DNA from 3 places in the Bacillus sp. ABA4_010 genome. Region 3 is predicted to be linked to each of the others. Evidence: riboswitches for the same ligand, from Rfam matches in the RefSeq annotation. Region 3 holds a riboswitch; each other region holds the start of a gene.
What was found. A riboswitch is a leader RNA that binds a small molecule or an ion and turns the genes downstream of it on or off. The one in region 3 is predicted to bind S-adenosylmethionine.

Region 1: it holds a riboswitch for S-adenosylmethionine, as region 3 does, so the genes downstream of both, ACXAEO_RS14430 (trans-sulfuration enzyme family protein) here and ACXAEO_RS21520 (O-acetylhomoserine aminocarboxypropyltransferase/cysteine synthase family protein) in region 3, are expected to answer to the same signal.
Region 2: it holds a riboswitch for S-adenosylmethionine, as region 3 does, so the genes downstream of both, ACXAEO_RS15760 (hypothetical protein) here and ACXAEO_RS21520 (O-acetylhomoserine aminocarboxypropyltransferase/cysteine synthase family protein) in region 3, are expected to answer to the same signal.

What each region holds. Positions count from the first base shown of each region.
Region 1 is NZ_JBSWUN010000003.1:2,673,851-2,678,855, forward strand. Features, by position in the region: gene ACXAEO_RS14420 (hypothetical protein) at 1-244, shown strand, start outside; gene ACXAEO_RS14425 (trans-sulfuration enzyme family protein) at 403-1,581, opposite strand; gene ACXAEO_RS14430 (trans-sulfuration enzyme family protein) at 1,565-2,713, opposite strand; SAM riboswitch class I at 2,803-2,918, opposite strand; gene ACXAEO_RS14435 (ABC transporter permease/substrate-binding protein) at 3,033-4,538, opposite strand; gene ACXAEO_RS14440 (ABC transporter ATP-binding protein) at 4,508-5,005, opposite strand, start outside.
Region 2 is NZ_JBSWUN010000003.1:2,935,660-2,940,664, forward strand. Features, by position in the region: gene ACXAEO_RS15745 (MFS transporter) at 1-774, shown strand, start outside; gene ACXAEO_RS15750 (methyl-accepting chemotaxis protein) at 1,080-2,027, opposite strand; partial or broken gene ACXAEO_RS15755 (cache domain-containing protein) at 2,019-3,068, opposite strand; gene ACXAEO_RS15760 (hypothetical protein) at 3,217-3,528, opposite strand; SAM riboswitch class I at 3,622-3,724, opposite strand; gene ACXAEO_RS15765 (methyl-accepting chemotaxis protein) at 3,820-4,767, opposite strand; partial or broken gene ACXAEO_RS15770 (cache domain-containing protein) at 4,762-5,005, opposite strand, start outside.
Region 3 is NZ_JBSWUN010000004.1:397,903-402,907, reverse strand. Features, by position in the region: gene ACXAEO_RS21520 (O-acetylhomoserine aminocarboxypropyltransferase/cysteine synthase family protein) at 1-1,152, opposite strand, end outside; SAM riboswitch class I at 1,217-1,319, opposite strand; gene ACXAEO_RS21515 (thioredoxin family protein) at 1,675-1,980, opposite strand; gene ACXAEO_RS21510 (toprim domain-containing protein) at 2,001-2,357, opposite strand; gene ACXAEO_RS21505 (YusG family protein) at 2,642-2,884, opposite strand; gene gcvH (glycine cleavage system protein GcvH) at 2,976-3,359, opposite strand; gene ACXAEO_RS21495 (arsenate reductase family protein) at 3,542-3,898, opposite strand; gene ACXAEO_RS21490 (acyl-CoA dehydrogenase family protein) at 4,059-5,005, opposite strand, start outside.

The sequences.
Region 1 (5,005 bases), on a different contig from region 3:
TTCCCTTGAGTTTAAAGAAGGTGAAACAGCCAATAACGATGAAAAAGGGATTTTATATGAAGTAATCAAAAAAGACTTGCTTGATGAAATGACACATCCGCGTGTCCGCCAGTCTCCAGACGTTAAACTTCAATGGGCGGTAGAGAGAATTCAAAACGGAGATTTAGAGGAAAAAACAAAAGAAGAGCTTGTCTCCTTCTATCATTCTATTTATAACGATATTGATTTAGAAAGTTCGTCCTGACGAAGATACAGTCAGGATAAACTTTCTAACCATAAGCGGCTGGTGCCAATCCTTTCAGGGTTGGCACCAGCCGCTTACGTGAACTTTTGAATGATTATTCAAGAAGTCATTAAGTAAAAGAGATAAATTTTTCTAGAAACATTAGCTTCCAGTTGCCATTAACGTTTAGGAGAAATCAGGCTGCTTTCTAGCGCTTGAGCGAAGTCTGTCTGCAAATCCTCTGCTTCTTCTAACCCTACTGACAGCCGAATGAGTGAGCCGGTGATCCCTCGCTGCTCACGTGTTTCTTTTGGAATGCTCGCATGGGACATTGTAGCTGGGTGGGTCAGAATAGATTCTACCCCGCCTAAGCTGACACCGACTGACGGGAGCGAAACTGTTTTTAAGAAATGGTGAGCTGCTTCTTCATCTTTAACTGTAAAGGAAATAATGGCGCCGAAGCCAGATGCTTGACGTTTAGACAATTCATGATGTGGATGAGTTTCTAAACCAGGATAGTACACCTTCTCGACAAGTGGATGGGCACTCAACCAGCGCGCCAGTTTATCAGCTGTTTGTTGCTGTTGCTCTAATCTTACTTTTAAAGTTTTTATGCCTCGAAGTAAAAGCCAGCTATCTTGCGGTCCTAACACCGCGCCAAATGCATTTTGAACAAATTTCACTTCTTTCCCAAGCTGTTCTGACGCAGTGACCACAACACCTGCCACGACATCACTATGACCGCCAATGTATTTAGTTGCACTATGGATGACAATATCAGCCCCTAATGCAATTGGCTGTTGTAAATATGGCGTCATAAACGTGTTATCAACAATTGTTAAAAGTTCATGTTCTTTTGCAATAGCAGAAGATTTTTGAAGATCTGTCACATTTAAAAACGGGTTGGACGGGCTTTCAATATATAATGCTTTTGTGTTAGGTGTAATGGCTTTTTCAATTTCATTCGTATCCGTTGTATCCACAAAGGACGTATGAATACCAAATTTCGAAAAAAGCTGTGTAAGCACACGGTATGTTCCTCCATAGCTATCATGAGAAACAATAATTTCATCTCCACTTTTAAACAGACAGAGCACAGAAGCAATGGCAGCCATTCCGGATGAGAAGGCGAATCCTGCTTCTCCTCCTTCTAATTGTGCGATCGTTTGTTCAAGCGCTTCACGCGTCGGGTTGCCTGAACGTGAATAATCATATCGGTTTGCTCCGTCCACATCTTGATGGAATGTAGATACTTGGTAAATCGGAACATTTACTGCACCGTAATGCGTGCCAATATTTGTTTTCGCATGAATCAATTTCGTCCCAAACTGTAAACGAGTCTCATTTTCTGTATGCATCAAATACCTCCTTTAAATCGTCTATCAAATCATCTGCATGCTCAATTCCGACAGACAAACGAAGTAAGCAGTTTGTTACACCGATCGCATTGCGGATATCTTCCGGAATATCGGCATGCGTTTGCCGAGCTGGAAATGTAATTAAACTTTCTACTCCTCCTAAGCTTTCTGCAAATGTAATCAATTTTAGATGTTCAAGTAAATACGGGACAAGCTTCTCTTCACGAACGGAAAAAGAAAGCATACCGCCAAAACCGGACGCTTGTTTTTTCATAACAGCATAGCCGGGATGTGTTTCAAGTCCTGGATAATAGACTTTCTCAATGACATCTGTTTGTTGCTCAAGCCATTGCGCAATTTTCAGGGCATTTTCTGCCTGCTTCTCCATTCTGAGTGCCAACGTTTTTACACCACGGAGCAAAAGCCAGCTATCTTGAGGACCTAAAATGGCGCCGATTGCATTTTGATAAAAACGAATTTTTTCTCCAATGTCGCTACATCGAGTCACGACCAACCCAGCAATAACATCATTATGGCCTCCAATATATTTACTGCCGCTATGTACAACGATATCTGCCCCCAGTTCAATCGGACGCTGACAATATGGGGACATGAATGTGTTGTCAACAATGGTCCATAGTCCATGTGCTTTCGCAATATCGGCGGCGGCAGCGATATCTGTTACTTGCATGAGCGGATTTGTTGGTGTTTCGATAAACAATGCTTTCGTATTCGGTCGAATTGCTTCCTTGACGGCTTGAAGATTACTTGTATTTACATAGCTTACTTGTATGCCGGACGGCTCTAAAACATCACTTAAAATCCGATATGTCCCGCCATATAAGTCCTCTGATGCAAGTAAATGATCTCCGTTTTGAAAGAATGATAAGACAGCTGCAACACCAGCCATGCCAGAAGCGAAAGCAAACCCTTCCTCCCCGTTTTCTAATGCTGCAATCGCCTCTTCCAACGCTGTTCTTGTCGGATTCGCTGTTCGGGAATAATCATATCCTGTACTTTCGCCAAGACGCGGATGCTGGAAAGTGGCTGCTTGATAGATGGGAGTAGTAATAGAGCCTGTCGCCGGGTCTCTCCCTACTCCCGATCGAACTAACAATGTTTCAATATGCATGCATTTCTCTCCTTATCTTTCAAATTCAATAAAAAAACACTCTTCTAGAAAAAGAAGAGTGTTCGTTTCAATCATAGCGATAACGAAAACTCTCATCTGCTAGAACCGTTTGTTCTACAGGAATTAGCACCGTTCAAGTCAATCGCGTTGATTTGATGGTTGCCGGGCGTCACAGGGCCAGTCCCTCCGCCTCTCTGGATAAGAGTGATACGAATATGAAGTTTATTTCTTGTTCTTTAAATTTAATCACAATTACAACTTTTGTCAATATAATTTTTAGAAAAATCACAATTATCAAGAAGGATGATCTGTCATTTTCTTACTGAATTAAGCCACTGTTGATTAAAAAATCTGCCGCTACGTCTTTTGCGAGCTCTCCTTCAATGTTAACTCGATAGTTCATTTCTCTCATTTCGTCATCTGTGATGATGCCGGAAAGTTTTTCAAGAACATCTTTTAATTCTGGATACTTTTCCAACGTCTCTTTGCGTAACAGAGGCGCTCCTTGATAGGGCGGGAACATATGTTGATCATCTTCTAACACTTTTAAATCATATTTTTTTAATTCCGAGTCAGTGGAATACGCATCCACTAAATTAATATCTCCGCTTTCGATAGCTTGATAACGAAGCTTCGGCTCCATCGTTTTAATGTTCGGGAAGGTTAAGTTATAAATCTTTTGCATGCCCTTATAGCCATCTTCCCTATCTGAAAACTCGAGCGTAAAGCCTGGTTTCACTGCATTTTTCGCTTTTTGCAAGTCAGAAATGGTCGTGATGTCGTATTGCTCAGCAAATGAACGAGGCACAGCTAACGCATACGTATTGTTGAAATTCATCGGTTGCAAATAAACCATGTCGAATTGTTCCAACATGCCGTCTCTCGCCTGTTCGTATACAGCTAATCGATCTGTACTGCTAGTTGTTTCCTTTAGAAATGTCGTAATAGCGGTTCCCGTAAATTCGGGATAAATATCTATTTCTCCGCTCTCCAATGCGTTAAAGACAAACGACGTTTTTCCAAATCCAGGCTTCAATTCGACTTTTAAGTCTGTCTCTTCTTCAATAAGCTGTTGATACATATTAATTAAAATTTCCGGTTCTGCCCCTAGCTTCCCTGCAATCACCAAATCAGGCTTTGTCTCACGGGCCGCAGCAAACGGCATAATGAATAACAATACTAATACTGTTACATACACCCCTGCCTTTTTAAAGGACTTCTCTTTTGTCGAATGTTCAATGCCACGCAGGAGCATATCAAATAAAATTGCCAAAAGTGCCGCAGGAATAGCTCCGAGCAATACGAGACGATGGTCGTTCCGGTCAATCCCAAGTAAAATTAAACTTCCAAGGCCTCCCGCTCCAATTAAAGCGGCTAATGTCGTTGTTCCAACGATTAACACCATTGAAATACGAATTCCTGCCATAATAACCGGCAACGCCAATGGAAGCTCGACTTTCCGCAACTGTTTCATCGGGGTCATTCCCATCGCCTGAGCCGCTTCTTTTAACGACGGATTGACCTCTTGAATTCCTGTATATGTATTTCGAAGAATTGGTAGAAGAGCATATAAAACGAGCGCAATAATTGCTGGGAGTTTACCAATTCCGACAAGGGGGATCAATAATCCAAGTAAAGCAAGAGATGGGATCGTTTGCATGACGGCAGATGCGCCGATTACAGCTTCTGCCGAGTTTTTCTTTCTCGTCAAATAAATCCCCATTGGGACTGCAATAAGCACCGAAATAATAAGTGCCACGGCAGAGATTTGAATATGTTCAATTAACGAGCGAATTAATTGTGAACTTCTGTCTGCCAAGAACATACATCGCTCCCCCTTCCGTCCTGTTCATAGAGAAATCGAAGAGCACTCTGACTTGTTAGACCGCCAATCACCTGTTCTCCGTCTTTAATTCCGATGACAGAATATTGTTCGAACAGCTTCATCGCATCCTTTAATGTATCATCCATATTTAAAAACACTTGTACGTCTTCGGTCATTGTTTGAACGGGTACCTGCTTTAATTTTGTTTCCCACAGGTTTTTTCGATTTCCAATAAAAGATCGAACGAAGTCGTTCGCCGGTTCATGAAGAAACTCTTCAGGTGTACCAATTTGTTCAATTTTCCCATCTTTCATTAAACAAATACGATCTCCTAACGCGAGCGCTTCATCCATATCATGGGTCACAAACACGATGGTTTTATTAATGCGCTTTTTCAATGCTAAAATATCTCGCTGCAGCTGTTCCCGGCTTATCGGGTCAAGAGCGCTAAATGGTTCGTCCATTAA
Region 2 (5,005 bases), on a different contig from region 3:
GGCTTTATTTTCGGACCGGCACTGGGCGGGTTATTATCAGCTGCTGGCTTATTCGTTCCGTTCGTGGTCTCTGGCGTATTAGCCATTATGATGACCGTTTTTTCCGCCTTTTTTTTACCGGAGTCACTTTCGCTTGAACAACGAAATCAGCCAACCAAAAAACAGTCACAATGGCAACTGTTTAAAACCGATTTCCAAGGGGCTGCCAAATACTTATACATGCTTGCATTTCTCGGTACGTTCACCCTTGCTGGCATGGAAGCAACCTTTCAGTTTTTTCAAATAGAACGAATCGATGCGACTCCAACGACTATCGGCTGGATGTTTATGGCAAGCGGTTTAACACAGGCGATCATCCAAGGTGGTGTCATTCAGCGTTTTAAGAAAGGAAACGAAAAAACACTAATCACCATCGGAATTTTTACATCCGTCCTTGGTTTTATCTTGCTTCTGTTTTCATCAAACGTAGTGAACGCCACTATTTTTCTAGCAGTCTTAACAGCGGGTAATGCTTTGATTCGCCCTTGCGTACTATCGTTGATTTCGATGAAAACAAAAGTCGGCTACGGAGCAGCTTCCGGTATTAGCGCATCTATGGACAGCCTCGGTCGCATTTTTGGGCCAGTTCTTGGAGCGTTTGCTTTCAGCTTCAACAGCTCCCTTCCATTTTTAATCGGAAGCCTTCTCTCCTTATTAGCCTTCTTTCTTTTGCAAGGCTACCGAAAAGAAGAGGATACAGCAAAGGATGCCCCAAATGTCCTTACACAGCCATGAACAGAAGAAACCATCCCCCCTCTAGGTGGATGGTTTCTTCTGTTTCATAACCGCTCTTATCGGCATGTATGAAGGGTTTAAATAGTTTGATCTTCTAAGAAATCTAGCACTTGGTCAATCAAGTCTCGGCTGTTAGTATCATTGCCATGGTCAATCGTCACTTCCATGCCAAACGCTCCTTTCATTTGCTCTTGTTGTATAAGATACCATATTTTTCATGGTTTAGAATCTAAAAGTTTTGTAAATTTTTTGACAATATTCTCACAAGTGAAAAAACCTCTCCCGAAAAAGGAAGAGGTTTCTTATTATAATTTAAAGCGATGAATAATACTAGCTAACTGCTCACTTAATTCCAGCAGCTCTTCAGCAGAGTGTGATAATGTATTAACCGCTCGCACCTGCTCTTCAGCAGAAGCCGTAATTTCTTCGGCACCTGCTGCGGATTGCTGAGCAATAGCTGCAATGCTTTCCACAGCTGAAGCGACTTCTTCTTTTAATTGGTTCATTTCATGCATGCTTTCATTCGTATCACGGATGGAATCAACCATTTTCGACACATTTGCCTCAATCCGCTGAAACGCTGACTCTGTATCGGCGACTACTTTTCCTTGCTTTAACGACAGTTCTGTTGTTCGCTGCATTTCATCTGCCGCTTTCATCGTCTCTTTTTGGATGGACTGAATCATCTCATTAATTTCACTCGTTGCCTTAGCCGATTGCTCTGCCAGCTTGCGTACTTCTCCCGCAACAACCGCAAAACCTTTTCCCACATCTCCTGCTCTTGCAGCTTCAATGCTTGCATTGAGCGCTAATAAATTCGTCTGGTCAGAAATGCTGTCAATGGTATGCACGATGCTCTCAATATTTTTCATCTTATCTGTTAACGAAAGCATGACGTCATTTACTTGCTCAATAACTGTCAACGTTTCGTTCGTATGTGAACGAAGCGAGCTCATTTGCGAAAGCCCTGTGTCACTCGCCGTTGTTACTTCACTAGATAAGTCGTTCAATTCCTTATTCTGTTCAAGCGTGTGAGCGATTTGCTCAGACAATTGAATCGTCTTATGGTTCGTCACATCGGCATCTGTCGCTTGCTGTGTCGTTCCTTGGGCAATTTCACCGATGGCGCGACCAATTTCTTCACTCGAAGCCGCTGCTTCTTCCGATACAGAGCTTAAATGCTCAACAGATGAATGAACAGAATCAACCGATTTTTCCACTGCGGCAATGAGTTCTCGCATATTTTGAACCATGTGATTGAAAAATTCCGCCAGTGCCCCAATTTCATCTTTTGAGGAAACTTTTGTCTCAACAGTCAAATCTCCTTCTGCAACAAGGGCCATGTCCTTTTTCAATTGAAGAATCGGTTTCGTAATGGTTCGTGAGAATAAATAGACGAGAACTCCAGCAATAATCACAATCACCGCAGATGTCCAAACAATGGATTTCAAAATGACCGCCGCATCGTTCAGCAAGTCCTTCTCTTTATACACAATCCCCATTTTCCAACCAGTTTCGTTAATCGTGGTAAATGGCATGATACGACTTTCCTTATCAAATGTATAGGATAAATAACCGTCATTTTTCTTATACATCTCTTGTATAAATGGAAGGTCCATCAAATTGTCGCCTTGAAGCGTCGGATGTACAAGAGCATTTCCTTGCGCATCGAGCATCACCGAGTAACCGCCATGGCTAATTTGCGTTTCATTAACCATTTCCGTTAATTTCGTCAGCTCCAAATCGATTCCCACTACTCCTTGAAACTGATCTGACTTTGAATCAACGATAGCCTTTGACAAAGTAATTACGTTCTTTTTCGTAATCGCGTCTTCATATACTTCTGAAATATGCACTTCATTTGGTGCCTCAGCAGCTGCTTGGTACCAGCCTCTCGTCGTTGGATCCAGCACACCAGACTCAGGCGCCGCATAAAATTTCTTGCTCGGTGTCCCTACATAAATAGACAAAACGTTTTGATTTTGGTTTAAGTAACGGGTGAAATCTTCCCGTACAGCCGTCCACGCGGTCATATCGCCATTTTCATTTACTATTTGCGAGAAATTCACTAATAAGTCCGTTTGACTATAATGGTGCAATGTTTTACTATATTGATCTACATATAGCTCAATTCGTTCTTTCGTTCCGGACAACGTGCTCACAGCTTGCATTTCCACTTGCTCTTCAATTTGCTGTTTAGAAATTTGATAGCTTAATCCAGCCACTGCCGCCAGCATGACCACCATCATCACTGTGACAATGAAATTAAGCTTTAAACTAATTTTTCGAAACATCTCGTTCCCCCATCTCTTCTCCCTTAATCTAAAAAAAAACGTATCATAATATTTTTCGACAAATTTCTCTTGTTTTTTATAGGAGAAAAGATGGATTATCACGACAAAAGGAGGATGAACCTAATATGTTCACCCTCCTTTTCATCTTCTACACTCGAACTTCCCGGGAAATCCGAAGACCTACGCCTTCTAAACGATGAAGCAAATGCTCATCCAATGCATACAGCCCTTCATTTTTGAGCTTCTCTGCTTGATGAATATCTAAAGCGACAGCATACGCATGCTGAAAATGATACACGACCACTTCATAGAAATTTTCCAATTTTTGAAACGTGACCCGACACCGTTCATCTTCTGTGCGAAAACGCCTCTCTAAACTTCCTGCTGCCACCCGTACTAATTCATCTGTCAATTCTCGTTTACAAAGATAACCTCTCACTAATCCACTTAAACTCATCACCCTCACACTCTCTTTCCATTTGATTTGCTCCGGGAAGATGTGACTAAACAACAAAACTCTTTTCGCTTTAGATGCGAAAAGAGTTCCGTTTCCGTCTTATCATCCAAAGCATACGCTTTGCTGGTAGGAGCACCTTGCCTAAGACAGGTTGCTGTGACGTCATTGAGCCAGATCTCTCAGTCACTCTAGATAACTTATTTAATTATTCTATAATATACCAAAAACGTTTTTTTCTGTAAATACCTAAAATCTTTTTTTTACTCATTCTACATCTATAAACCTGTCATGATATTAGATTCTGAACTTAGTCAGCAAATCTTGCATATCTTGAGCAAGCTGACTTAACGAGTGAGCAGCATACGAGATTTCCTCCATCGCCGCAAGCTCCTGTTCAGAAGCCGAAGCCACATTTTCAGCACTTGCTGCTGATACTTGCGCCGCTTCTGCCAATGCCCCTGTCGATTTCGTTATTTCCGCCGAGTGCTGCTGAACATTGAAAGTGGCCGTTGAAATTTCCCGCACTTCTTTTTGAATCTGAAAAATATCTTCTAAAATTTTAGAGAAGTTTTGCCCTGCTTCCTCGACAACATTCATACCAACTGAAACACTTTGGGTGCTCTCCTGCATGACTGAATACGCCATTTTTGTATCTGCTTGAATCTCTTTAATTAACGAACTAATTTGATCCGCCGAACGCTTTGATTCTTCAGCAAGCTTTCGCACTTCATCTGCCACAACAGCAAACCCACGGCCATGCTCACCTGCGCGTGCGGCTTCGATCGCGGCATTCAATGCCAATAAGTTCGTCTGATCAGAAATACCTGTAATAACTTCAATAATTTTACCAATCTCATGTGAACGGTTTTCAAGTGTTTTCACTACATCCGTTGATTTCGTCACTTTGTCAGTAATTTGATTCATTTGTTCTTTTACTTTATGAAGCGATTCATTGCCAACTTCAGCTTCCTTCGATGTATGTGTCGCCGAATGCTCTACCTCCTGCGAGCGAACAGCCATTTCACGAATAAGTTCATCCATTTCCTGAATGGAGCGACTCGTCTGCTCAACATTCACAAGCTGAGCGTCCGCTCTTTCCGCCACTTCCTGAATGGAAAAGGTAACTTCATTAGCGGCAGTCTTCGTTTCATCAGCACTAGCTGTGAGTTCTTCCGAAGACGCTGCTACCGATTGACCTGTTTCGCTCACTTTTGCAATTAACTCTTTCATATTAGTGAGCATATGTCGATATCCTGCTGCCAACCGACCGATTTCATCCTTCGTATAAAGGTCTGGCACTTGCACTTGGAAGTTTCCTGCTGCTACCTCATTCGTTACTTCATTCATTTTTTCAATAGCTACAATATACTTACGAGCAAAGACATACATAATCATGCTTGCTACAATAACAGAGCCTACCGTGAACAAAAAGGTCATGAACTTTAATTCACCTAATTGTTCATAAAATTCCTCTTCATAT
Region 3 (5,005 bases):
CGTGCTAGCAGGATGAATAATTAAACTTTTCGCATCGCCCACATTGGCTACATGAGACCAAAGCTGAACCGAGTTGATGAGTTTCTGTCCGGCTTCTCTTCCCCCTTTAATGCCGAATACTAATACCGCACCTGCCCCTTTTGGCAAATATTTTTTCGCCTCTTCATGCTGAGGATGGTCCGCTAATTCTGGATAAAGAATCCAATCAACGGCAGGATGCTGCTCTAAGTAAGCAATTACCTTCCGAACATTTGCTACATGCTCTTTCATCCGCACATGGAGAGTTTCCAATCCAAGACTGAATTGAAATGCATTAAATGGGCTCATCGATGCGCCAATATCGCGAAGCAACTGAACTCTCGCTTTCACAATATACGCTAACGGCCCTAACGCCTCTGCATATACAATGTCATGATAACTTGGATCCGGTGTCGTAAATCCCGGAAATTTAGGCGAGTTCCAATCAAATTTACCTCCGTCAACAATTACACCGCCTAATGTCGTTCCATTGCCAAGCAGCCATTTTGTCGCCGAGTGAATGACAATATCAGCCCCATGTTCAATTGGTCGGCATAAATAAGGTGTAGCAAACGTGTTATCAATAATGAGCGGAATGCCCGCTTCATGAGCAATCTCAGCCACTTTTTCAATATCAAGCACATTCAAGCTCGGATTGCCGATTGTTTCAGCATACAATGCTTTCGTCTTCGGTGTAATCGCTTGGCGGAAGTTTTCTGGATTGGATGGGTCGACAAAGATTGTCTTAATCCCATACCTTGGTAACGTTGTATCAAACAAATTGTAAGTGCCTCCATACAAGTTCGAAGCGGACACGATTTCATCGCCTGCTCCTGCCAAGTTCAACACAGCTGTCGTAATGGCCGCCATTCCGCTTGCTACAGCTAAACTTCCAACGCCACCCTCTAACTGAGCAATCCGCTCTTCAAAAGTCGTCACCGTTGGATTATGTATGCGCGAGTAAATATAGCCGGCCTCTTTTAACGCAAATAAATCGGCCGCATGTTCTGTATTGTTGAACTGATAGGCGTTAGACATGTAAATCGGTAATGAGCGTGCTCCTGTCGCCGAATCGGCCGTTAATCCCCCATGAATTCCAACTGTTTCTAAACGATATTCCTTTTTCGTAGACATACTCCCACTCTCCCTCTTTAAAATGGAAACCCCCGCTTCTGAAAGAAGAGGGGGTTGTACACTCTTCTTATCTTCCAGGGCGCCATGCCCTGCTGGATTTGGCACCGTGTTGAATAACCGGTTGCCGGGCTTCACAGGGCCAGTCCCTCCACCTCTCTCGATAAGTTCATTTTTTATTTGACTTACATCTTTCTACTGTCCAGATGAATTTCGCTTGTTTTATAACTAGTTCTATATGAATAGTAACATATTTCTGAAAATTAAATCAACAGAAAAGATATGGCTATTTCCCAAGAAATTTGTCGTTATATGTGCTATCCCGTCTCACCAATGAGGCAATAACTTCCACGATTCTATTATGAATAAAAGCCCCACTACCACACTCCATAAACAGGATGTTGTAACGAGGGCTCCTTTCTCTCTTTAACGTCATAACTAGACAACGTCAATGACGTATTGACAATCTGTCATCTAGACACGAGGAGCGCGCCAAACACGCTCAAATCAATCCATCTAGTGCATTTAAATGGATTTTAACTCCTCTAAAACATATTCTATCGAATGAAAAGCATATATTTTCTTTTGAATTTCCTGCTCTTTTACTATAACCAAACACGGCACGCTTTCAATTTCATAGTGAGCTGCTTTAGCTGGCATGAAATTTAAGTTACACATACCTACTTCTGTTCCTTCTGTCATGGCTTCCGCTACCATAACCATTTTTTTCGCCAGTTGGCATGTCCCACATAAAGGCGTGTAAAAGAAAATGGCCGCTTCGCCTTTTTCTTTTAGCTCATGATCCAACTGTTCTTCATTCCACTCAATCATGTTTGTCCATTCCTTTAACCCTATATTAAATATTCCGCATTTACGTCGATATTCGCGCTCAACAGCACCGTTGCAATATGATTTTTAGGCGCTGCAGCTACTTCCCTGTACATCTTATCAATATACAAATGTTCGGCTTCAGGCAATTCTCGCTTAAACTGTTTTCGAAGTTTGTTCCCGGCTTCATCTGAATCCACTAAAATGTAGACTTCTTTTTGATCAATGGTATCAATAATTTCATCCAATCGAGATACGCTAATGGTTCCATTCGTACAAATAATTTCAATCGGCTCCTTAATGATACTCTCAATTCTTTTTTTGTCAGATCTGCCTTCCACAATGATTACTTTTCCATTTTCTTCTACTGACATAACCATCACCTATTATTCATCAGTTGTATGTGAAGCGGAAAGTCTTCCTCTCCATTATACAATATTCGTTACATTTTAACTGTTTCCCTGTTTTTTTCATGTCTTAACAAATTCTTTAAGAACGCTCTCCCATCTTCTCTGGCCTTAAGAAAAATTTCTGATGGCTTTTCTTCGTATGCAAAATGGACCGTTTATCCAAACCCTTCTTCTTGCTGGTTTTTCGTAACGGTCCATTTTGCGCAAGTGTCTGAAAAGCGATGTTCTCCCTTTCAGATTCCTTCTGTTTATTCTTAACACCAACCCTCATCCGAATCGCAATCTGTATATTTCATATCATTTTTTTCCGGTACATCTACATATTGATAAAATTTGTATTGTTCGTGTTCATAACCCGGCTCGAGCTCATATTGATAACCGCGTTCACCAATAATAGCTTGTCCGATGGGCTGTTTTTCCATATACAAGTCCATACCGTCGTGGCGGAACTTGGCAGTTACTCGATCCGTTACATCTAATTTTTGCTTTTCAAACATAAAACAGACACCCCTTCCTAAAGTTCCTTTAGTGATAGGGTGCCCGTATTCATGCGGAAAAATCAGATAGTCCGCCGTTTTTAATGGTACGTTATCCTTCGTTTACCATTTTTTCATATTCTTCAGCTGTCATTAAGCTATCTGTTTCACTTGCATCAGATGGCTCAATAACAATCATCCATGCTTTCTCATATGGTGATTCATTCACAAATTCCGGGTTGTCATTTAAATCTTCGTTCACTTCGACTACTTTTCCGCTAATTGGAGCGTATAATTCAGAAACCGTTTTAACTGATTCCACACTTCCAAATGGCTCGTCCGCTTGTACTGTTGCGCCTACTTCTGGCAATTCAACAAATACGATGTCCCCAAGCTCCGATTGAGCAAAATCCGTAATTCCTACACGTACTACATTTCCTTCTGCTTTTACCCACTCGTGCTCTTCAGAATAGCGCAATTCTTTCGGTGTATTCATCTTAATCCCTCCAACAATGGTTTAAAGTTCAATGCTCCTTTTTGAATAGCAACATTTTACAAACAAGCTACTTTTTAGTGTAACGTAATTCCCTTACTTTTTCTATTTCAAACTATGACCGCACGGGTAAAAATTTTTCAGCATGTTGGTCAGTTGAAAAACACACGAAAAGGAAACGACATCTACGCCCATGTTCCTTGAAATTGCTCTTCTTTAAATCCGACCGTTACTTGTTTACCGTCCGTCACTAGAGGGCGCTTCAGCAACATACCGTCTGACGCTAATATCTCTAACAATTCTTGTTCTGTCGCTGTTTTCATCTTGTCTTTCATGCCAAGCTCACGATATTTCATGCCGCTCGTGTTAAAAAATTTTTTCAGCTCCAGTCCGCTTGCTTGATAGTATGACTGAATCTCTTCTTTGGAAGGAGGCTGTTCGACAATGTGAATTTCCTCATAGGAGACTCCGTGATCGTCCATCCACTTTTTCGCTTTTCTGCATGTTCCACACTTCGGATATGTATAAAATTTAATGGTCATTCGTCACACCTACCTGTATATTTTGGGCTTTTTTTCGTATTTTAACACATCCTATTTTTCTTTTCACTTAAAAACAGGAATCCCCTTTCAAGGAGATCCCTGTTGCAAGGTCACAAACAAATTTGATTGAAAGACGAAAAGCAAACGATTGATCCCGTTCTTATACGATATAACGTTCGGCATCAATTAAGATACTGGCAATTTGGCGCTTCTTAGCTACGACATTGATTGGCGTATGTCTCGTAAACTTGCGAAGGGCCGACAACATCATACGAAGCGTATCTCCTTGTTCAACAGCGACGAGCGTTTCTTTCGCATGTGCTTCAATTTCATTAAAGGCTTCTTGGCAAAATACTTGTGTATAAAGAACCTTCAATTCATTTTTCTCCGCTCCTTTATTCTCGATAGCTTTTTCCGTCCGCAAGAGGGTTGATTCCATTGCATACACATTGTTAATGACATCCGCGATATTCACTAGCACTTCCTGTTCTTTTTCGAGCGCTTTTCCGTACTTTTGCGCAGCGAGTCCCATCATAAGCAGACCGATTTTCTTCGCATTTTTGACTAAATATTTCTCTTGCTCCAACACGCCGTCTCCTACTTCTTCTGGCATGAGCATCATTAATTCTTCTTGCAGTGCTTGTGCTTTTTGGAGCAACGGCAGTTCTCCTTTCATCGCCTTGCGCAAATAAGTTCCTGGTACAAGGAGACGATTGATTTCATTTGTCCCTTCAAAAATGCGATTAATTCGGGAGTCGCGGTACATGCGCTCAATTTCGTACTCGGCCATGAACCCGTAGCCGCCATGAATTTGCACGCCTTCGTCTACAAGGTAATCGAGCATTTCTGTTGCAAACACTTTATTTAATGAACACTCAATCGCATACTCAGCAATAGAAGCGGCGACTTGCTTTCCATCTTTTGCTTCTTCAGCTGACAAACGGCCCATCCGGTCTTCGAACAAACCTACCGTACGGTAAACGGAACTTTCAGCCGCATAAAGCTTTGCCCCCATTGTTCCTAGCTTCTCTTGCGTTAATGTAAACTGGGAAATCGGCGTCTTAAACTGTTGTCGCTGATTCGCATACTGAACCGTCAGCTCAAGTG